Regions from separate parts of the Kitasatospora sp. NPDC036993 genome, predicted to be linked through region 1. Evidence: riboswitches for the same ligand, from Rfam matches in the RefSeq annotation. Region 1 holds a riboswitch; each other region holds the start of a gene.
The links. A riboswitch is a leader RNA that binds a small molecule or an ion and turns the genes downstream of it on or off. The one in region 1 is predicted to bind cyclic di-AMP.
Positions count from the first base shown of each region.

Region 2: linked by a shared signal. The riboswitch ahead of ACZ7C5_RS34090 (M23 family metallopeptidase) and the one ahead of ACZ7C5_RS03340 (M23 family metallopeptidase) in region 1 are both predicted to bind cyclic di-AMP.
Region 3: linked by a shared signal. The riboswitch ahead of ACZ7C5_RS24680 (C40 family peptidase) and the one ahead of ACZ7C5_RS03340 (M23 family metallopeptidase) in region 1 are both predicted to bind cyclic di-AMP.
Region 4: linked by a shared signal. The riboswitch ahead of ACZ7C5_RS33365 (LysM peptidoglycan-binding domain-containing protein) and the one ahead of ACZ7C5_RS03340 (M23 family metallopeptidase) in region 1 are both predicted to bind cyclic di-AMP.

Region 1 is NZ_JBVJRP010000001.1:679,194-684,695, forward strand. Features, by position in the region: gene ACZ7C5_RS03320 (SpoIIE family protein phosphatase) at 1-667, opposite strand, end outside; gene ACZ7C5_RS03325 (TetR/AcrR family transcriptional regulator) at 732-1,298, opposite strand; gene ACZ7C5_RS03330 (alpha/beta fold hydrolase) at 1,370-2,197, opposite strand; gene ACZ7C5_RS03335 (YiaA/YiaB family inner membrane protein) at 2,318-2,608, opposite strand; cyclic di-AMP (ydaO/yuaA leader) riboswitch at 2,803-2,961, shown strand; gene ACZ7C5_RS03340 (M23 family metallopeptidase) at 2,974-3,807, shown strand; gene ACZ7C5_RS03345 (hypothetical protein) at 3,947-4,822, opposite strand; gene ACZ7C5_RS03350 (GNAT family N-acetyltransferase) at 4,865-5,452, shown strand.
Region 2 is NZ_JBVJRP010000023.1:35,388-40,889, forward strand. Features, by position in the region: gene purB (adenylosuccinate lyase) at 1-1,193, shown strand, start outside; gene ACZ7C5_RS34085 (MFS transporter) at 1,201-2,742, opposite strand; cyclic di-AMP (ydaO/yuaA leader) riboswitch at 3,097-3,234, shown strand; gene ACZ7C5_RS34090 (M23 family metallopeptidase) at 3,238-4,293, shown strand; gene ACZ7C5_RS34095 (APC family permease) at 4,770-5,426, shown strand; gene ACZ7C5_RS34100 (DUF2470 domain-containing protein) at 5,445-5,502, opposite strand, start outside.
Region 3 is NZ_JBVJRP010000011.1:245,071-250,572, forward strand. Features, by position in the region: gene ACZ7C5_RS24675 (C40 family peptidase) at 1-1,031, opposite strand, end outside; gene ACZ7C5_RS24680 (C40 family peptidase) at 1,259-2,392, opposite strand; cyclic di-AMP (ydaO/yuaA leader) riboswitch at 2,403-2,556, opposite strand; gene ACZ7C5_RS24685 (C40 family peptidase) at 2,895-3,932, opposite strand; gene ACZ7C5_RS24690 (NYN domain-containing protein) at 4,133-5,482, opposite strand.
Region 4 is NZ_JBVJRP010000022.1:6,082-11,583, forward strand. Features, by position in the region: gene ACZ7C5_RS33350 (DUF501 domain-containing protein) at 1-235, opposite strand, end outside; gene ACZ7C5_RS33355 (FtsB family cell division protein) at 207-704, opposite strand; gene eno (phosphopyruvate hydratase) at 908-2,194, opposite strand; gene ACZ7C5_RS33365 (LysM peptidoglycan-binding domain-containing protein) at 2,449-3,342, opposite strand; cyclic di-AMP (ydaO/yuaA leader) riboswitch at 3,348-3,513, opposite strand; gene ACZ7C5_RS33370 (cytochrome P450 family protein) at 3,734-5,074, opposite strand; gene ACZ7C5_RS33375 (SDR family NAD(P)-dependent oxidoreductase) at 5,331-5,502, shown strand, end outside.

The DNA of each region.
Region 1 (5,502 bases):
CCAGGTCGCGCTCGAAGGCGCCGTGCCCGGCGGCCCGCACGGCCAGCGACAGCAGCGGGTGGGCCGGCCCGGCGGGGCGGCCGTCGGCCGCCCGCGGGTCCTCGGGCGCCCGGACGCCGTACGGGGCCCGGGTGCCGTGCGGGAGGTGGGCGTCGGCGTGGTCCAGCAGGTGGGAGAGCCGGTGGGCGCAGGCCTCGGCGACCGTCTCCAGGACGTCCAGGTCGCGGCGCGGCACGGTGCCCCGGTGGGCCAGCGTGAGGGCGAGGACGCCGATCGGCCGCTCGTCCACGACCATCGGCAGGGTGATCACGGTGATCATCCCGGTGCCCATGCCGGCGTTCCCGTCCGGGTAGTCGACGCTGGTGTGCTCGGGGCCGAGCAGGTACGGGCGGCGCAGCCGCAGGGCCATCGCGGCGGGCAGCTCACCGGCGGGGTCGACCACGCCGTAGCGCTCGTGCGCCCAGTCCGGCAGCCCGTGCGAGGCGATCAGCCGGAGCATCCCGGCGGAGTCCAGCAGGTAGAGCACGGACCCCTCGCCGGTGATCCAGCCCGGGCCCTCGGCCAGGACGGTGCCGAGCAGTCCGGCGGCGCTGGTGCAGCCGAGCAGCAGGCGCACGCAGCGCATCGCGCTGCGCGTGGTCGGACTGCCGGCGGGCTCCAGGGGCACTGACCCTTGATACCCCATTTCCCCGGGGGGCGGATGGTGACCGAGCCGGGCCCGGGCGGCTGGGCTAAACAGGCCAGGCGCGGAGGCCGGTGGTGAGGGTGGTGATGAGGCGGTCGTGGGTGGTGGTGAGGTCCTCGGCGAGCCGGAAGGCGCCGGCGGCGCTGAGGGAGGCGAAGCCGTGGGCGAGCGAGCGGACGGTGCGGGCGGCGTGGATCGCCTCGGAGCCGTCGAGGCCGTACTCCCGCAGGACGGCGATGATCACGCCGACGAGCCGGGCGGCCGCGCGGGCCAGGTCGTCGTCGGGCTGCGGGGCCTGGGGGAGGGCGTTGTAGCGGTGCGGGTGCTCGGTGGCGTACGCGTGGTAGGCGCGCAGCACCGCGGCGACGGCGTCGTCCCCGCTGCGGCCGACCGCCGCCTCGGCCAGCCGGTCTGCCAGCTCCCCGGTGACCCGGACGGCGATCAGCCGCCGCAGTTCGGCGAGGCCGCCGCTGACGTGCTTGTACAGCGAGGGGGTGGCGACCCCGGCCCTGGCGGCGACGGAGGCCAGGGTGAGGGCCTCGGCGCCCTGCTCGTCGATGAGGGCGAGGGCGTGGTCGACGACCTGGTCGGGGGTCAGTCCTACGCGGGGCATGGGTTCGGGCTCTCCGTACGGAAGTCGGGCGGGTGCGGGCGACGGTCGGGCGGCCGGCGGGCGGCGGTCGGTCAGCCGAGTTCGGCGAGGAAGGGCAGCAGGGCGTCCGCGGTGGCCGCCGGGTTGTCGGCCATCGGGTAGTGCCCGGACCCCTCGATCATCGCCTTCCGCGCGCCGAGCGCCGCGGCCTGCCGGTCGGCGACGAGTTCCGGCTTCGGGAAGTCGGGGTCCTTGCTGCCCATGACCACCAGCGCGGGGCACCGCACCGCGGCCGTCCAGCCGACCGGCGCCGAGTCGCCGTCGACGTACCCGCGGGTGGCGGTCTTGCGTCCGGGGGTGCGCAGGTCGGAGACCAGCCCGTCCACGTACGCGTCGAAGTCGGCGGGCCTGGCGCCGGGGAAGGCCATCCGGCGCAGGTAGAAGCCCCAGGCGGCGGGCCAGTGGACGAGGGCCGCGCCCATCAGGCCCATGGCGGCGCGCATCAGGGCGCCCGGCGGCGGGGTCTCGACGAAGGCGTCGATCAGCACGATCCCGGCGACCCGCCCGGGCGCATCCCCGGCGGCCCTGACGACGGTCGCCCCGGTGTACGAGTTCCCGGCGAGGACGGCGCGCTCGATGCCGAGGTGGTCGAGCAGGGCGAGGACGTCGCCGGCGAGGGCGGCCGGGCCGTAGTCGTCCCAGGCGATCGAGGACTCGCCGAAGCCCCGCAGGTCCATGGTGACGACCCGGTGGCCGGCGGCGACCAGCAGCGGGCGCAGGTGCCGGTACGCGGCCCGGCTGTCGAGCATGCCCGGGAGCAGGACGACGGGGGCGCCGTCGCCCTGCCGGGTGTCGTCGAAGGCGATCCGGCCGCCGGGGACGGTCAGGTACTGGGTGCTCGGGGTGATGGTGCCGTTCATGGGGGTCCTCCTCGGGCCGCCGGGGCGGGGCATCGGCGTTGCTGCCGATAGCCATAAAGCTAAGGCTAATAGCCTTAGCCGTCAAGCGGCCGGCGGGCGGCGATCCGGGAAGGGGGCGGGTCAGGCGCCCTCGACCCTGAACGGGTCGTGCTCGCTGAGCAGCTTCTCCAGCCGGGCCTGGTCGACCCGGGTCACCATCTCGTTGGTCTCCTGCTTGTCCCGGATCACCTTCGCCAGCGTGAACGCGGAGGTGACGGTGTAGAGGAGGCCGATTCCGAGGAACGCCCGGGTCCACCCGCCGACCGGCAGATAGGCGATCCCGACGGCGAGGGTGGTGCCGGACAGGGCGAACGAGAGGACGGCCTGGATGTAGTAGGCGGCCGTCGTGCGGGTCTGCATCGGTGCGCTCATGGCGTCAGGATGCGGCCGCCCGGCCGGACCGCACATGAGTAGGAGTACTCAGATGGAGCCGTGCATGAGGGGTCGTTCGTTGACGTCCGATCATATGGTCGACAGTCGCTTCCACCGGATGGCTTGGAATCGGCGCCTCCTAGGATTAACGTTTGATAACGCAGCGCGGTCGTCAACGCCGTACCCAGACGGCACCGTGCGCGGTGCCTAATCCCACCGACCGGCCTCCGGGCAGGTCAGGGAGCCGGGGAACCACGTTCCCTGGGGTGAATCGGCGGGGCCCAGGCCCGGCCGTAGGAGACCTTCCTGCTCCGAACCCGTCAGCTAACCCGGTAGGCGCGAAGGAAGGAAAGGAGCGCGCCTCCGTGGCGTCGACGTACACCCCGGCACACCCGGCCGGCCCCGCAGCCGGTACCCAGCTCCTCGACCACCCCGGCTCGGAAGGCCCCGACGCCTTCGGCCCGGAGGCCGAGACCAACCGCCACCGGATGCCGCGTCAGACCCGCGGAACCTCCCCGCTGCTCGGCGTCACCGCCGTCGCCGCCACCCTGGGGGCCACCGGTTTCGCCTCGGCCACCCCGGCCGCCGCCCCCGCGGTCGAAGCCCCGGACGAGGCCCCGGTCGCCCTCTCCGCGGACCCCGGCCTCGCGCTCGCCGCCCGCATCCAGCACCAGGCCGACAGCCAGCGCACCGCCGCCGAGGAGACCGCCAGGGTCCAGGCCGCGCAGGAGGCCGAGGCCAAGGCCGCCGCCAAGGAGGCCGAGGCCAAGCGCGCCGCCGAGGAGGCCGAGCGGGCCAAGGCCGCCGCCCTCACCCTGCCGGTGGACGACTACCGGCTCTCCGCCCACTACGGCCAGAGCGCCCGCTACTGGGCCAACCTGCACACCGGCCTGGACTTCGCCGCCGACACCGGCACCCCGGTCCACGCGCTCGGCCAGGGCACCATCACCTCGGCCGGCTGGGCCGGTTCGTACGGCTACCGGATCGTCGAGACCCTGCCCGACGGCACCGAGATCTGGTACTGCCACCTCTCCTCGATCACCAAGGGCTCCGGCAAGGTCGTCGCCGGCCAGCAGATCGGCAAGGTCGGCGCGACCGGCAACGTCACCGGCCCGCACCTGCACATGGAGATCCGCCCCGGCGGCGGTGCCCCGGTCGACCCGGAGCCCTGGCTCCAGCAGCGCGGCCTCAACCCGTGACGCCCCGGGCCTGACGGCCCCCGGTCTCACGGCACCCGCCGGCTGAGGCACCCGCTCGCAGACGCCCCCGCTCGCAGACGCCCCCGCGAAGGCCCCCGGCCCGGAGCACGAGCTCCCGGCCGGGGGTCTTCGCGGTCTCTCACTCCTCGGCGGGCAGCTGCGCCAGGTACGCGTCGATCTCCTCCTGGCCCGGCTCCGGCGCCAGCTCGGGGAACTCCTCCACCAGCAGCCGCGGTAGCCCCGGCACCGTCCACTCGCCGAACAGGTCGAGCGCCGCCTCGACCGCCGCGTCCTCGAACTCGCCGAAGTCCCCGGCCAGTTCGTCCGGCATCGGCCGTCCCAGCGCGGTCAGCTCGGCCAGGTTGCGGTAGCTGCGCCGCATCAGGCCCTGCTCCAGCAGCCGCCGCGCGCCGTCGGTGGCCATGCCGACCGAGAGCACCCGGCTCCAGCCCCAGCCCTGCTCGTCCGGCTCGTCCAGCCAGCCGGCCGGCGCCAGGTCCTCGTACGCGGCCAGCCGCTCCTCCTCGGCGAGCCCGCCGAAACCGGCCAGCCAGTCCCGCACCGCCTCCCCGTCGGCGACGTCCACCCCGTGCGCGTGCAGCAGCAGCGCGTACAGCCGGGGCCAGGTCACCAGGTCGGCGCGGCGCAGCAGTCCGGCCGCGACCTCGCCCTGCCACTCGGCCTCCGCGTGCAGCCGCTCCTGGCGCTTGGCGTTGAGCCGCCGGGCCGCCCGCTGGTGGTCGGCCAGCATCCGGACGGCGTCGCCGTACGCGAGCGGGTCCTCCTCGGGCGCGGGTTGGACGTACAGGTGGAGGCGCTCGTACAGCAGGTGCTCCACCGCGTTCGAGGTCAGTTCCGGCCAGCCGTCGTGCATCCTGCCCTCGCCCAGCTCCAGCAGCGCCAGCACCGTGCGCAGCGGCCCCTCGGCCACCGGCGCGCGGCCCTGCTCGGCCGCCCAGGCGAGCAGGTCGGCGGCCTTGGTGCGGGGGGCGAGCCGCAGGTCTTCGTCGTTCATAGTCCGAACGGTAGCCGCCGGGCGGGGATAGGGTCGGCAGCCATGCTCCCCGTACGACTCACCGGCCCGCGACTGGCCATCCGCGAGTACCACCACACCGAGGGCGACGTGGACGCGCTGCACGCGCTGTTCGGCGACCCCGAGGTCACCCGGTACCTGCCCTTCGGGTCGTGCGACCGGGAGGCCTGCGCCGACCAGATCGAGCTCTACCTGGAGGAGGCGATGGCCGGGGAGCGGGACACCTACCGGCTCGCCGTCACCAGGCTCGCCGACGCCGAGGACCCGCGGGACGCGCCGCCGGTCGGGCAGGCCTCGCTCGTCCTCGGCGGGCACCGCTCCGCCGACCTGGGGTGCGTGCTGGCCGACGAGGTCAGGGGCCGCGGCTACGCGGGCGAGATCGTCGGCCTGCTCCGCGGCCTCGCCTTCGGCCCGCTGGACCTGCACCGGCTGACCGCCCGGGTCCACGTGGACAACGCGGCCTCCGTGAAGGTGCTCACCCGGCTGGGCTTCCGGCGGGAGGGGCGGCTGCGGCACGACGGGTTCAAGGACGGCGTCTGGTCCGACTCGTACCTCTACGCGCTGCTCGCCGACGAGTGGCCGGGCCCGGCCGCCCGGGGGGAGGGGGGTTAACCCCACCCCGGATCCGCCAGGCCTCCGGATCACGCCCGGTCGGCGCGTCC
Region 2 (5,502 bases), on a different contig from region 1:
ACGACGTGAAGGCCCGGATCGAGGAGTTCAGCGAACTCGCCGGCCACGAGCAGATCCACAAGGGCATGACCTCCCGGGATCTGACCGAGAACGTCGAGCAGCTCCAGATCCGCCAGTCCCTGGAGCACGTGCGGGACCGCACGGTGGCCGTGCTGGTGCGCCTGGGCAAGCTGTCCGCCCAGCACGCCGAGCTGGTCATGGCCGGCCGCTCGCACAACGTGGCCGCGCAGGCCACCACCCTGGGCAAGCGCTTCGCCTCGATCACCGACGAGCTGCTGGTCGCCTTCCGCCGTCTGGAGGAGCTGATCGCCCGCTACCCGCTGCGCGGGATCAAGGGCCCGGTCGGCACCGCCCAGGACATGCTGGACCTGATGGGCGGGGACACCGAGAAGCTGGCCGAGCTGGAGCGCCGGGTCGCCGGGCACCTCGGCTTCGACCACGTGCTGACCAGCGTCGGCCAGGTCTACCCGCGCTCGCTGGACTTCGAGGTGCTCACCGCCCTCGTCCAGCTGGCCGCCGCGCCGTCCAGCCTGGCCAAGACCATCCGCCTGATGGCCGGCCACGAGCTGGTCACGGAGGGCTTCAAGGAGGGCCAGGTCGGCTCCTCCGCGATGCCGCACAAGATGAACACCCGCTCCTGCGAGCGCGTCAACGGCCTGGCCGTCATCCTGCGCGGCTACGCCTCGATGGCCGGCGAGCTGGCCGGCGACCAGTGGAACGAGGGGGACGTCTCCTGCTCGGTGGTGCGCCGGGTCGCGCTGCCGGACGCGTTCTTCGCCTTCGACGGTCTGCTGGAGACCTTCCTGACCGTCCTCGACGAGTTCGGCGCCTTCCCGGCCGTGATCGAGACCGAGCTGGACCGCTACCTGCCGTTCCTCGCCACCACCAAGGTGCTGATGGGCGCGGTGCGCGCGGGCGTGGGCCGGGAGACCGGCCACGAGGTCATCAAGGAGCACGCCGTGGCCTCCGCGCTGGCGATGCGCGCGGGTGCCCGGGAGAACGAGCTGCTGGACCGTCTGGCCGCCGACGAGCGGATTCCGCTGGACCGGGCCGCGCTGGACGCGCTGCTGGCCGACAAGCTTTCCTTCACCGGCGCGGCCGGTGCCCAGGTCGCCGAGGTGGTCCGCCAGGTGGAGGCCGTCGCGGCCGCCTACCCGGAGGCCGCCAAGTACGTTCCGGGCGACATTCTCTGACGATTCGTCAGGCCTTGCGTGAGGGCCCTGCCGCCGGACCGCCGGTGGCAGGGCCCTCACGCGTCGCGGTGACGTGGCCGGGGTCGAGCGGCGGGGTGGTGCCGCAGCTCCACTCGGTGTCGGGCTCGGCCACCGGGTGGTCCGCGGGGGCCAGCACGTTGCCCCGTACGGTCGCGAGGGCGGTCAGCCCGCCGGCGGTGAGCAGGCCCGCGCAGATCAGCATCGCGGTGTGGAACGCGGAGTCGACCGAGGCGGGCACCCGGTAGGCGTCGCCGCTCAGCCCGGCCAGCGCCGGCAGGGCGGCCACCGCGAGCAGGCCGGCCGCCCGGGCGGCGGCGTTGTTGACCCCGCTGGCGATGCCCGCGTGCCGGACCTCGACGGCGGCCAGCACCGTCGCCGTCAGCGGCGCGACCAGCAGCGTCATCCCGCAGCCCATCACCGTGACGGCGGGCAGCACGTCCACCCAGTACGAGGAGTCGGCGCCGATGCGCAGCATCAGCAGCACTCCGGCGGCGCACAGCAGCGGACCGACGGTCAGCGGGATGCGCGGACCGATCAGCTTGCCGAGGCGCCCGGCGCGCGCCGACAGCACCAGCATCAGCACGGTGATCGGCACCAGCGCGAAGCCCGAGACCAGCGGGGAGAACCCGGACACGATCTGGAGCTGCACCACCAGCAGGAAGAAGACCCCGCTGAACGCCGCGTACACGCACAGGGTGACCAGGTTCACCGCGGTGAACAGCCGGGAGGAGAACAGTCCGAGCGGCAGCATCGGCTCGGGCGCGCGGCGCTCGACGGCGACGAAGGCGACGCCGAGCACCAGGCCGGCCACGCCGCTGACCCAGACGGCGGGGGACAGGCCCTCGCCGGCGGCGGTCAGCGCGTAGGTGACCGCGCCGAGGGCGAGGGCGGCGAGCACGGCGCCGAGCACGTCGAACCGGCCGGAGGCGCTCTCGTCCCGGCTCTCCGGTACCGACCGGGTGGTGACCACGATCACGGCGGCGGCGAGCGGCAGGTTCAGCAGGAAGATCCAGCGCCAGCCGGGGCCGTCCACCAGCCAGCCGCCGAGGAAGGGGCCGACCGCGGCCGAGACCCCGCCGAGGCCGGACCAGAGGCCGACCGCCGCCGAGCGGTCGTCGGGGTGGAAGACGGCCTGGAGCATGGCGAGCGAGCCGGGGGTGAGCAGCGCCCCGCCGATGCCCTGGACGGCGCGGGCGGCGATCAGCACGTGGATGTTCGGCGCGGCGGCGCAGGCCGCGGAGGCGACGGCGAACCAGACCACGCCGATCAGGAAGACCTTGCGCCGCCCGTAGCGGTCGCCGAGCGCGCCGCCGAGCAGGATCAGGCCCGCCAGGGTGAGCAGATAGGCGTTCAGCGTCCATTGCAGGGACGCCAGGGAGGCGCCGAGGTCGGCGCCGATCCGGGGCAGGGCGACGTTCACCACGGTGCCGTCGAGCATCGCCATGCTGGAGCCGAGCACCGTCGCCAGTAGTACCAGGCGGCCCTGCGCGGTGCCCAGGCGCAGGGTCCCTGCCTCTGAGGTGGTCACGGGCGAATCCTGCGCTGCCGGGACGCACGTGACAAGGCTCACCGGGTGGTGTGTTGGCCGCGAGCTGTCCGTGAGCGGCCGGCCGCGCAGCGTCGCGGATCTCGGCGCAGGGTCGTGGATCAGTGGCTGGGGGTGAATGGATTGTGTACGTATCGTGTGGTCGTCCCTGCGGAGGGTCACTGGGCTCCGGAGGGTTGTTGCTGTTTCAAGAGATCGACATTGCTTCACCCGAACGGATGGGTTTTAGTTCAGCGACCGCCCGGCCAGTCCGGACGGATCCGCCGGGTGGAACGCCGAATCCTGCCGCTGCCCGGTGGTTCGAAACGAACTCTGTACGGCAGGAGCGGGGGACCCACAGGTAAGTCGCCGGACCGGAGTTCGCGCCTCAGGGCGTGGACGACCAGGACCGGCTAGGGGTGAAGCCGCGCATGCGGCCGGGCAACTCCAGCCCGAACCCGACAGCTCACCTCGCAGGCGTCGGAGAGGAAAAATTCCATGCCTGCTCAGGCTCGTCGTATCGCCCTGCCCCGCGCCGTCCGTATCGGCATCGCCACGGCCGTCACCGGTGTCTCCTTCGCCGTGCCGCTCGTGACCGCGGTGACCGCCCAGGCGCACACCGCCCCGGCCCCGCAGGCCGCCGTCGCCACCACCGACGCCCCGCCGGCCGCCGCTGCGGCCACCGGGTCGGCCGCTCCGGCCGCGCCGGAGAGCTACCGCGTCGTCAGTGGCGACACCCTGTCCAGGATCGCCGACGCCAGGAGCGTCGACGGTGGCTGGCAGGCGCTGTACGAGCAGAACCGCTCGGTCGTCGGCGCCAACCCGAACCTGATCTTCCCGGGTCAGCAGCTCGCGCTGCCTGGCCACGCCACCGCGCCGTCCGCTGACGCCGCTCCGGCCAAGCCCGCCGCTCCGGCCAAGCCCGCCGCTCCGGCCAAGCCCGCCGCTCCGGCGAAGCCCGCCAAGCCGGCCGCTCCGGCGACCCAGGCCGCCAAGCCGGCCGCTCCGGCGACCCAGGCCGCCAAGCCGCAGGCACAGGTCCAGGTGAAGACCGAGGCCGCCAAGCCGTCCGCCCAGCTCCAGACCCAGGTGCAGGTCGCCGCTCCGGCCGCGGCCGTGACCGCCACTCCGGTCGCCGCCGCCACCTCCGGCTACGTCGCCCCGCTGGCCGGCCCGAAGCTGGGCACCGCCTACGGCGTGGCCGGCTCGATGTGGGCCTCCGGCCACCACACCGGCCAGGACTTCGTCGCCTCCACCGGCACCCCGCTGCGCGCCGTCGCCAACGGTGTCGTGGTCAAGGCCGGCAACGGCGGCGCCTACGGCAACGAGGTCGAGATCAGGCTCGCCGACGGCCACTACGCCGAGTACGCGCACCTCTCCTCGATCGGTGTGAAGATCGGTCAGACCGTCACCGCCGGCCAGCAGATCGGCCTCTCCGGTGCCACCGGCAACGTGACCGGCCCGCACCTGCACTTCGAGATCCGCAACGGCTCTGAGTACGGCTCGGACATCAACCCGGTCGCCTTCCTCCGGGCGCACGGCGTCGCGCTCTGAGCCTGACGGGCTCCGAGGGTTTCAGGAACCGCCACTGTCGCGGGGTGAACCGATCCTCCGGGATGGTCATGTCGGGTGACCGCTCGACCGGGTGATCGCCGCACGGTGGACATGGGCGAGGGACACGCCCAGGCCGGCCCGGCTGCACGAGGACTTCCTCGGGCAGCCGGGCCGGCCGCTTTCGTTCCCTGGTCTTCCCTGGGCCTTTCCGGGGTGTTCGGTCCAGGTCGAACGCGGCGTCAACTCCGCTGCCCAGATGGGCGGTCGACGCGTCTCCGGTTGCCCGCGGCGCGCCATGCTGGCGGTCGGTCAGTGCCCGGCCGGTCCGGCGGACGGGCGGGTCCTGGAGGCGAGGAGGCCGGATGGCGGTCCGCGGCGGGGAGACGGCGGGGTAGACGGCGGAGCGGGCCCGGCCGGGCGCGGGCGGGGTCGACCGGCTGAAGGCGGACTCGGTCTGCCTGGTCGGCGTGGTGTTCATGGCGCTCGCCACCGCCGCCCCGATCACCGCGATGACCGGCAACCTGCCGATCGTCGTCGGGCAGGGCAACGGAGTCGGCGCACCCGCCGCGTACATCGTGGCGACCGTGGTGCTGACGGTGTTCTCGGTCGGGTACGTGGCGATGGCCCGGCACGTCACCGCGGCCGGCGCGTTCTACGGCTACGTCTCGCACGGGCTGGGCCGGGTCGCCGGACTGGCCTCGGGGCTGCTCGCGGTGCTCGCGTACGTCGTCACCGAGGCCGCGGTCCTCGGCTTCTTCGCGTTCTCGCTGCGCGGGCTGGCCCGTTCACAGCTGGGGGTGGAGCTGGGCTGGGGCTGGTACGCGCTGTCCGGGGCGGTGGTGATCGGAGTGGCGGGCTGGTTCGACCTCCAGCTGACGGCCAGGGTGCTCGGGGCCGCGCTGGTGCTGGAGACCGGGGTGCTGGGCGCGGTCTCGCTGGCGGTGCTGTTCTCCGGCGGCGGTCCGGACGGGATCGTGGCCGAGGCCGTGAATCCGCTGAACGCGCTGAAGGGGGTGGGGAGTTCGGGCATCTCGGCGGCCGGGCTCGGACTGGCGCTCGCGGTGCGCCGGTGGCGGCCCGGGCTGTACGCGCGGATGGGGCGGATCGTGCTGGAGGACACGGTCGAGCGGTGACGGCCGGTCGGCCGGCGCTCAGCCGCGGCGGACCGGCAGGCCGTGCTGGGCGGCGGCCAGCAGCTCGTGCATCCGG
Region 3 (5,502 bases), on a different contig from region 1:
CCGGAGACCGGCATGGCGCCGACGCTCTCGTAGCGGACCCTGGCGCCCGGGCGGGGGGCGTGCACGATCACGCCGCCGCCGGCGTACATGCCGACGTGGTGCATGTCCCGGTAGAAGATCACCAGGTCTCCCGGTCGCGCTTCGGACAGGCTGATCCGCTGCCCGGCGTACGCCTGGGCCTGCGAGGTGCGCGGCAGGGTCACTCCGGCCTGCCGCCAGCTGTAGTACATCAGACCCGAGCAGTCGAACGCGTGCGGGCCGGCGGCCCCGTAGACGTACGGGGAGCCGATCATCCGCACCGCGGCGGCCAGCGCGGCCGCACCGCGCTCGGAGGCGGGCGGGGCGGTGCCGAGGTCCAGCCGGTCGGTGCCCCGGGTGGCGCGGCGCTCGGCGTCCCTGGCGTCCTGGGCGGCCAGCCGGGCCCGCTCGGCGCCGCCCAGGCCGTTCAGCAGCTTCTGCGCCTTGGCCAGCCGCTGCTGGATCTGCTGCTTGCCGTCGGCGAGCGACCGGCGGGCCTGGTCCAGCTCGGCGAGCTTGTCGGCCGCCTCGGTGCGGCGCTGGTCGAGCCGGCGCTGCCGGGTGATCAGCTCGTGCAGGCTCTCCTGCTGGCGGGCGGCGGCCTGGCCCATGGCGCGGGCGCGGGCCAGGTAGCCCTCCGGGTCGGTCGAGAGGATCAGCTGGGCCGTCTGGGTCATGCCGCCGCCGCGGTACTCCGCCCCGGCCACCGTCGCCAGGTCGCCGCGCAGCTGGTTGAGCTGGTCCTGGGCGCCGGCGATCTCGCCCTGGAGGATGGTGGTCTCGCCCTGGAGGCGCCGCTGGGCCTCCTGCGCCGCGTTGAACTTCTCGGACGCCTGCTCGGCCTCGTCGTACAGCTGCTCCACCTGCGCCTTGACGTCCTGTCGGTCGGCCGGGTCCGGGCTGCCGGGGGCGGCCTGGGCGCTGCCTCCGGTGGCCACGCCCAGCGCGGTGGCGGCGGCCGCGGTCAGCACCAGCGCCCGGGCGAGCAGTTGGGAACGACGGTGCACGGGCATGGCGGCAGCGGCTCCAATCCTGCGGCGCGGTCCCCGCCGCCGCGCCATGGTGGGCGGCCGTCGAGCGGGAGTCCGGTGGCAGACGTTAGCGAGTCCGGGCAACCGAGTCCAAACCCCTCCCAACCCGAATATTCGCCCACTAATCGGACATCAGCTCGACCTTCCGGAAAAGCCGCAGGCCCGGCCTTCCCCGAGGAAGGCCGGGCCCGGAAGCGTCCGAGCGGGGATCAGACCCGCACGATGCCGGTCAGCGGCATGTTGGTGACCGCCTCGTAGCGCACGTTCGTGCCCGTCCTGGGCGCGTGCAGCACCTGGCCGTTGCCGGCGTAGATGCCGACGTGGTGGGCGTCGGTGTAGAAGATCAGCAGGTCGCCGGGCTGGGCCTGGGAGATGTCCGTGCCGATCCGGGTGCCGGCCGAGGCCTGCGCCTGCGAGGTGCGCGGCAGCGACACGCCGGCCTGGTTGTACGCCCAGACCATCAGACCGGAGCAGTCGAAGGAACCCGGGCCGGTGGCGCCCCAGACGTACGGGCTGCCGACCTTGGAGGCGGCGTACGAGAGGGCGGCGGCACCGCGGGAGCTGCCGGCCGCGACCTTCACCGGCGCGGCGGCGGCCGAACCGGTCGAGATGTCGCTGCGGCTGTTGTCGCGCGAGGCGCGGTCGGCCTGCTGCTGCGCCTTGGCCGCTTCGGCCTTGGCGGCGTCGGCCTTGACCTTGGCCTCGGCCGCGGCCTTCTCCTCGGCCTGGCGCAGCGCCTGGCGCTCCTGCTCGGTCAGGGTGTTCAGCAGGTCCTGGGCGGCCTTCAGCTTGCCCTGGACGTCCTGCTTGGCGGTCTTCAGCTGCTGGGTGGTGGACTCCAGCTCGGCGAGCTTGCCCTGGGCCTCGTTGCGGTCCTGGTCGAGCTTGCGCTGCTGCTCCTGGAGCTCCTTCAGCTGACCCTTCTGGGTCGCACCGGCCTGGTTCAGCGCACCGGCCTGGGTGAGGAAGCCCTCCGGACTGGAGGAGAACATCAGCTGGACGGTCGGCGAGATGCCGCCGTTGCGGTACTGCTCGCCGGCGATCTCGGCCAGGCCGCCCTGGAGCTCGGTCACCTGGGACTGCTGACGGGCCACCTGGTCCTGGAGGCCGGAGACCTGCTTCTCCAGCTCCTGCTGCTTGGCCTGGGCGGCGTTGTAGTTCTCGGTCGCGACCTCGGCCTGCTCGTTGAGCTGGTCGACCTGCTCCTTGACCTGTTCCTTGGTCGGCTGCGGGTCGGCGTGGGCGCCGGACTGCGCGGAGAGGGCGACGGCTGCGGCGGCGACTCCGGTCAGGATCGAGACGCGGGCGCGGCCGGCGGGCTTGGGACGACGATGGGACGCCACGAAGGCGGACTCCTTCTTCCTACGGCCGCCTACCGGGTGAGCTGACGGGTTCGGGCCGGAAGCATGCCCTACGACGCCTCACGGCCGTTCCACCGGCCGACCTGGCGCCGATTCACCCCGGAGGAACGTGGTTCCCCGGCTCCGCTCCGCAGCGCCCCCACGAACTGGGCTCCCCTGTCGGGCAGTCGCTTCGACCTGCCCCGCTGCCTTGCGAACTCGACGGAAACCACCGCCGCCACCCTGGCTGGGCGATCGAGAGTGCGGTGGTTCAGGGCACGACCCTAGTAACTGAACCGTGATCGGTTCAAATCCTTGTCAGAAAAAAGACAGAAGATTGCCAAAGTTCTTTTGTGAAAATGACCGATGGTGACCACTGCCACACGTAAGGCTGATCAGTTCTCACCATGCGGTCACGAAACGCCGAAAACCCGAACGCCACCCCCACAAGGGGGTGGCGCTGATCACAGGTCCGGGGAAGGGGCCCCTCCGGCGTGTCGGGCCGTCAGACCCGGCGGATGGTGTTGATCGACATCGCGTCGGCCTTCATCACCTTCACCACGTCGCCGGTGTGCGGCGCGTGGACCACCATGCCGTTGCCGATGTACATCCCGACGTGGTGCATGTCGTTGCCGTAGACCACCAGGTCGCCCGGCTGGGCCTGGTCCAGCGAGGGCACCTTGGTCCCGTAGTGGCCCTGCTCCTGCGAGGTGCGCGGCAGCGAGACGCCGGCCTGGCCGTACGCCCAGACCATCAGGCCCGAGCAGTCGAAGGTGGTCGATCCGGTGGCGCCCCACACGTACGGCGAGCCCTGCTTGCCCATCGCCTTGGACACCGCCACCGCCGCGAGGCCGCCGGCCGGCGGCAGGCTGCCGAGGTCGACCCGGTCGCTGCCGCGCGAGGCGCGGTCCTCCTGCGTCTGCTGGGCCCGCAGCGCGGCTCGGTCGGCGGCGCTGAGCGAGTTCAGCAGGTCCTGGGCGGCCTTCAGCTTGGTGTTGACGTCCGTCTTGGCCTGGTTCAGGTCCTTGGTGGTGCTCTCCAGCGAGGCGAGCACGGTGGCCGCCTCGGTCTTCTGCTGGTCCAGCCGGCGCTGCTGGTCCAGCAGCCCCTTGAGCGCCTCGGCCTGGCTGGTGCCGGCCTGCTGGATGGTGGAGGCCTTGTCCAGGTAGCCGGACGGGTCGGAGGAGAGCATCAGCTGGACGGACGGGTCGATGCCGCCGGTGCGGTACTGCTCGCCCGCCACCTCGGCGAGGCCGCCCTGCAGCTGCGTCATCTGCTCCTGGCCGCGGGCCACCTGGTCCTGGAGCTGGCCGGACTGCTTGCGCAGCTGGTCGGCCCGCTCCTTGGCGCCGTTGTACTTCTCCGCCGCCTGCTCCTGCTCCTCCTGGAGCTGGTCGATCTGCGCCTTGACGTCCGACTTGTTCGGCTGCGGCGCGGCGTGCGCGGCCACCTGGGCGGAGAGGGCGACCGCGGTCGCAGCGGCGGCGGTGAGCACGGAGATCCGTGCGCGGCTCGGCTGCTTGGGACGGCGGTGGGATGCCAAGGGTCCGGCTCCTTCTTCCATCGGACTCACCTGATGGGATGAGATTCCGGAAAATAGGTTTGACGCCAGACCCTAGTGAACATCTACCCGTTCTGCTACTCCCCCGTAGGCGTGAAATCCGGTTCCCATGCTGACGTCACAAGACCCGCACACCCGCTCGGAACCACCCCTGACCAGGCATCATTCCATCCGGTCCGGACTCAGGGCCGGGCCAGTCTGTTCAGCAGCAACACCGAGGCCACGGGGCGCGCGCCGGCCTTCCGCACGCCCTCCGCGACCTCCCGGTCGGTGGAGACCACCACCACCGGACGGCCCTGCGGCTCGGCCCGCACCAGACGGCGGATCAGCTCGTCCGCGGTCTCCCCGGTCCGGCTGAACCGCACCCGGACCCCGCGCGGTGGCGCCATGATCACCGGGACGTCCAGGTCCTGCCCGTCGAACACACAGGTGACCTCCGCCTGCGTGCGCTGGGCCAGCATCGCCAGCCCGCCCAGCAGCCGGATCCGCTGCTGCTCCAGCGGCAGCGCCGGATAGCCGGTCTTGGTCACGTTGTAGCCGTCCACCAGCAGGTGCACCTGGGGGATCGCCAGCAGCTGGTCCAGCAGCGCCGGATCGTCCTCGGCGAGGCCGCGCCGCGCCACGTCGTGCGGCGAGGCCGCCCCCGGCACCACCGCCTCCACCAGGTCCGCCGGACGGATCTGGGAGACCGGCAGCGCCAGCTCCCGCTGGAGCCCCTGGGCCGACTGCAGCACGGTGTCCAGCAGCAGCCGCAGCCGCATGTCCTCGACGCTGCGCCCCTCACGGGCCGACCGGCGGCCCTGCTCGGCCGCGTTCTCCAGCTCGGAGACCCGGTGCCTGAGCCGGCGCGCCTCGGTCTCCACCGCGCCGCGCTCGGTCGCGGCCTGCGCCTTCGCGGCCTCCAGCTCGCCGGCCAGCCTGCGGGTCTCGGCCTGCGCCCTGCGGGTGTCGCTCTCCAGCGACCGCACCTTCTTGCGCAGCGACTCGGCCTCCTTGCGGACGCCGTCCGACTCGGTCCGCTGCCGGTCCAGGTCAGCCCGTGCGGAGGCCCGCACCTCGGCCAGCTCCGCCTGTAGCTTCTCCACCAGCCGGGTCGCCTCCGCGGCCGCGTCCTCGGCGCCGGCCCGCTCGACCTCCTCGCCGGCCTCGGCCACCAGCCGGCTCCAGCCGGCCGACCGCACCAGGTAGGCGGCGGCCGCGACGTCCATCGGGTCGGCGGCGCTCGGAACGGTGCCCGACTCCAGCGCCTTCACCAGGTCCGGCTGCCCCAGTCTCAGCCGCTCCGCTATCCGCACCCGGAAGGCCGGCTCCGACTCCAGCGCCGCCGCCAGCGCGGTGGCCGCGTACTTGGCCCGCCGCGCCGGGGTGAACTTGACGTACTGGCGCAGGCTCTGCGGCAGCTCGGCCGGCGGCAGCCCGCCGAGCGCGTCCGAGGCCAGCCCGACCACGCGCCGGCGCACGCCCTCCGGCAGCGGCCGGTCGAGCTTCTCGGCCGCGCGCTCCACCGCGGGCTCGGAGGAACCGTCCTCCACCCGGGCCGGCTCGGCCGGGG
Region 4 (5,502 bases), on a different contig from region 1:
GGGTGCCGATCAGCGAGGCGGCCTTGGGGCAGGTCAGGTAGTAGAGCGTGGGGAACGGAGTGCCGTCCGGCAGCCGGGGGGCCGTCTCCACGACGTCCGGGTTGCCGCAGGGGCAGCGGTGGGCCACGCCGCGCAGGCCGCGCGGTACCCGGCCGAGCTGGGCGGCGATGGCCGCGACGTCGGCGTCGGAGACGGCGGGGTGGTTCTCAGTGGTCATGGGGGGAGGTGTCTCCAACGGGGGACGGTGGGAGCGGAACGGGGGTGGCGTGGGGCGCCGCGGCGGTGTCGGCGGCGTCCACCGAGTCCCAGATGCCGGCGTACCAGGGCTTGGCGGCGTTCGCCCGGCCGGCCGCGGTGCTTCCGGGAACTACGTTCGGGGAAGCCGCCGCGCCGACCGTGGAGGAGGAGGGCGGGGCGCCCTGGCGGGCCGGATCCACCGCGATGTACGGGGTCTCCCCCGGCACCGCGTAGTGCAGCCGGGCGCGGGCCTGCGCCTTGACGTACTCCGGGTCCTGCCAGCGGGCCTTCTCCCGGCGCAGCTGCTCGACCTGCTGGCGGGCGTGGTCGGCCTTCGCCCGCTGGGCGGAGATCTCGGCGCGCTGGGAGATGAACTGCCGCGTCGGGTAGGCGAGGATCGCCACCAGCGAGCAGAGCACCAGGACGAGGACGGTCGCCCGGCTCGTGAACCGGGGCCGGGCCGCCAAGCCCGGGATCCTCCAGCCAGCCATCTCCCGTATCCCCTCCTGGTCGCGACGGTGCCCCGCCGTCCACCCTACGGGGTGAACGGCGGGGCACCGGTCAGGCGTGCGCTACCGGGAGCGCGCGGCCCTCGTGCTCGCCGTGCCGACTGCTTGATTGCTCCGCAGCGCGGCTGTGCCTGATTACTCCGCGGAGCGGCTGTGCCTGATTACTCCGCGGAGCGGAACCGCGGGAAGGCGCCGCGGCCGGCGTACTCGGCGGCGTCGTCGAGGATCTCCTCGATGCGCAGCAGCTGGTTGTACTTGGCGACGCGCTCGGAGCGGGCCGGGGCACCGGTCTTGATCTGGCCGCAGTTGGTGGCGACGGCCAGGTCGGCGATGGTGACGTCCTCGGTCTCACCGGAGCGGTGCGACATCATGCAGCGGTAGCCGTTGCGCTGGGCCAGCTCGACGGCGTCCAGGGTCTCGGTCAGCGAGCCGATCTGGTTCACCTTCACCAGCAGCGCGTTGGCGGTGCCGGTCTCGATGCCGCGGGCCAGGCGCTGCGGGTTGGTGACGAACAGGTCGTCGCCGACCAGCTGGACCTTGTCGCCCAGCTTGACGGTCATGGCCTTCCAGCCGTCCCAGTCCGACTCGTCCAGCGGGTCCTCGATGGAGACCAGCGGGTAGGCGGCGACCAGCCCGGCGTAGTACTCGATGAGCTCGGCCGCCGAGAGGGCCTTGCCCTCGAACTGGTAGGCGCCGTCCTCGTAGAACTCGGAGGCGGCGACGTCCAGGGCCAGCGCGATGTCGCGGCCGGGCACGTAGCCGGCCTTCTGGATGGCCTCGGTGATGAGGTCCAGGGCCTCGCGGTTGCTGTCCAGGTTCGGCGCGAAGCCGCCCTCGTCGCCGAGGCCGGTGGACAGGCCGCGCTCCTTCAGCACGCCCTTGAGGGTGTGGTAGACCTCGACGCCCCAGCGGACGGCCTCGGAGAAGGACTCCGCGCCGATCGGGGCGATCATGAACTCCTGGATGTCGACGTTGGAGTCCGCGTGCGAGCCGCCGTTGAGGATGTTCATCATCGGGACCGGCAGGACGTGCGCGTTCGGGCCGCCCAGGTAGCGGAACAGCGGCAGGTCGCTCGCCTCGGAGGCGGCGTGGGCGACGGCCAGCGAGACGCCCAGGATGGCGTTGGCGCCGAGCGAGGACTTGTCCGGGGTGGCGTCCAGGTCCAGCATGGCCTGGTCGATCAGGCGCTGCTCGGTGGCGTCGTAGCCGACCAGCTCCGGGCCGATCTGCTCGATGACGGCCAGGACGGCCTTCTCCACGCCCTTGCCGAAGTAGCGGTTCTTGTCACCGTCGCGCAGCTCCAGCGCCTCGAAGGCACCGGTGGAGGCACCCGACGGAACAGCGGCACGACCCGTGCTGCCGTCGTCGAGGCCGACCTCGACCTCGACCGTGGGGTTGCCGCGGGAGTCGAGGATCTCACGGGCTACGACGACATCGATGGACGGCACGAGGCATCTCCTTGCGGAAGCAGGGTCCGGTCTGACGGGGGGTGCTGTCAGCAGGACGATTGCGGAGTCGTTTACGACCAGAGCCTAACCGCCCGGGCTCCCGGGACCACGTCGACCTGGGTTCCGTCTCAGCGTGTGGCCCTCCTACCCGCCGGTAGTTCACCTGCTTGTCCCAGCTTGTCCCCCTGGAGCGGGCGAATACGGACGAAGGGGACCGGTAGGACCGGTCCCCTCCGCGCGTCGGGCGTGGCGGCTCAGCCGAGGTGCAGCACCTGGCCGGGCATGATCAGGTTCGGGTTGCCGCCGACGGTGGCGTGGTTCTGCTCGTACAGCGCGCTCCAGCCGCCGGACACGCCCTGGGCGGAGGCGATGGTCGACAGGGTGTCACCGGCGCGGACGGTGTAGTCGTGGCCCGCGGCCTGCGCGGCCGGCTGGGCGGCCCGCGGGGCGGCCTGCGGCTGGGCGGCGGTCTGGCCGGCGTACTGCTGGTAGACGCTCTGGTGGCTGGTCCAGTACCAGCCGCCGTTGTTCTGGTACCAGTACACCTTCGCGTCGGCGTCCCAGCCGGCCTTGCCGGAGAAGCCCTGGGCCTGCGGCTGCGGGGCGGCCTGCTGGACCGGCTTCGCGGCGGGCTTCGGTGCGGCCTGCTGCTGGGCGGCCGGCTTCTCGGCCGGCTTGGCGTGCTTCGGGACCTGCTGCTTCGGGGCCTGCGGCTTGGGAGCCTGCTGCTGCTTGGCGTCCGAGGAGGTGTCGACCGCGGCCGGGGCGCCGCCCTTGGTCAGACCGGCCTTCTGGGAGCAGACCGGCCAGGCACCCGGGCCCTGCGAGGCGAGGACCTTCTCGGCGACCGATATCTGCTGGGCCTTGCTGGCCTGGTTGGCCTGCGCCGCGTAGGCGTTGCCGCCGTACGCCTTCCAGGTGCTGGAGGTGAACTGGAGGCCGCCGTAGAAGCCGTTGCCGGTGTTGATGCTCCAGTTGCCGCCGCTCTCGCACTGCGCGACCGCGTCCCAGGTGGAGACCGGTGCGGCGGAGGCGCCGGTGGCGGTGAGGAGCGGCATCGCGAGTCCGACGCCGGCCACACCGGCGACGGCGATGGCCTTCTCGGCCTGGGTGCGACGACGGTGACGGCCAGTTCCAACGAGCAGCATGAAGAGGTCCCTCTCCGTACGCCTGCGAGGTGAGCTGTCGGGTTCGGACCGGGAGGTGGCCCGGCCGCCGTGTGCGGAGAGATCCCGCTCGGGCGGCTTCACCCCAAGCCGTGGGGACGGCAACAAACCTGGTTCCCCCGCCCCTGCCCAGGGTTCTGGTCGGTTTCCCGTGACGCGGCGGGCAGGATTCGGCGTTCCGCGTACGAGGTCCGCAGCTGCGAACTCCAGGGAGAGTAGACAGATCATCAGACCAATCACAAGCTCATATCGCCGATATCACACATAAATTACGGCGCGTGTCCGACCGCCTACCAACGGCGGCGATATGTCCTGATTGATGGCTGTTCACACCACCGCCGAGGGCGATCGACGACGTCCCGTCAGCGTGACCTCAGGGCATCGGCGGCTCGGCGGGGGCGTGCGGAGGGGCGTGCGGGGAGCGGCTCTCCGGACTGAATTCCACCGGGAGTTCGCGCAGCCCACGCATGATCAGGCCACCTCGCCACCGCAGATTCTCCGGGCTTTCCGCGAGCCGCAGATCGGGCAGCCGGGAAAGCAGGGTGGCCAGTGCGGCGCGCCCCTCCAGCCGCGCGAGCGGGGCGCCGATGCAGTAGTGGATGCCGTGCCCGAAACCCAGGTGGGGATTGTCCGTCCGGGCCAGGTCGAGGGTGTTCTCGTCCGCGAACCTGGCCGGGTCGCGGTCCGCCGCGGCCAGCACCACCAGCACCGGGTCACCGACCGGGATGTCCACCCCGCCGACGGTCAGCGGCTGCGTCGCGAACCGCCAGGTCGCCATCTCCACCGGCCCGTCGTAGCGCAGGAGTTCCTCGATCGCGGTGTCCAGCAGCGCGCTCTCCCCGCGCGCCACCGACTCCTGCAACAGCCGGCGCTGCCCGGGGTTGCGCAGCAGCGCGTAGGTCCCGTTGCCGATCAGGTTCACGGTCGTCTCGAAGCCGGCGAAGAGGAGGATGAAGGCCATCGCCGCGGCCTCGTTCTCGGTCAGGTGCTCACCGTGGTCGCTCGCCCGGATCAGGCCCGAGATCAGGTCGTCCCCGAGGTCCGCGCGCTTGCGGTGGATCAGCTCCAGCAGGTACGCCCGGATCCGCTTCACCGCCCGGCCCACGCCGCCGCGCTGACCGCCGCCCTGGCCCGGCTTCGTGTGGCGCACCATCATTCCGGCCCAGTCGCGGAAGTCGTCCTGGTCCTCGGCCGGCACGCCCAGCATGTCGCAGATCGCGTAGATGGGGAGCGGGAAGGCGAACTCGTGGATCAGGTCCGCCGAACCGCGCCGCGCGAAGCCGTCGATCAGCCGGTCGGTGAGCTGCTGCACCCGCGGCTCGAACTCGGCCACCCGGCGCGGGGTGAACGCCTTCGACACCAGTCGGCGCAGCCGGGTGTGGTCCGGCGGGTCGATGTTCAGCAGGTGGGTCATCAGGTCCGCCTGCCGCTCCCCCGGGATGCCCACCCGGCCGGTGCGGTGCGCCTGCCCGCTGTGGTGCGCCGGGTTCTTCGACAGCCGGCCGTCCGCTAGCGCCTGCCTGGCGTCCGCGTACCGCGTCACCAGCCAGGCCTCCACGCCGCTCGGCAGCGTGGTGCGGTGCACCGGGGCGTGCTCCCGCAGCCAGGCGTAGGCGGGGTACGGATCGGAGGCGAACTCCCAGGTGAACAGCTGGGGGCCGGTGGCGTCGGACGGCGCGGCGGCGGGCCTGGCGGGGTCGGGCTGAGCTGGCATGGACCGACCGTATCCGGTGCGCCGGGCACGCCCCTCCCCGACGGCGCGCGCCTGCCCGCGGACGGTGCGCCGCCGGGGTGCCGGCCCGGGGTGCCGACCCTCCGTGGACGGCTCTTGGACAGCTCTTGTCCGGAGCGTGGGCGTGAGCCTGGTCACCTGAGGGGTAACCACTGTTGCGGAGGGTCAGGACGTGCCTACGATCCTCCGCAATACGCGTGGGCGCCGGTGCGGTGTCGCCCACAGGGAGGAGCAGGCCATGCGGATCAGCGGGTCAGTCATCGTCATCGCGGTCCTCGACGGCGGGTCGGGCGCGGGCCTCGCCCGTCGGTTCGCCGCGGCCGGCACCGCCGGAATGCTGATCGCGGACCAGCACGTCGGCATCGCCGAGGACCTCGCCGCCGAACTCGACCGGCCCGGCTGCCCCGTCG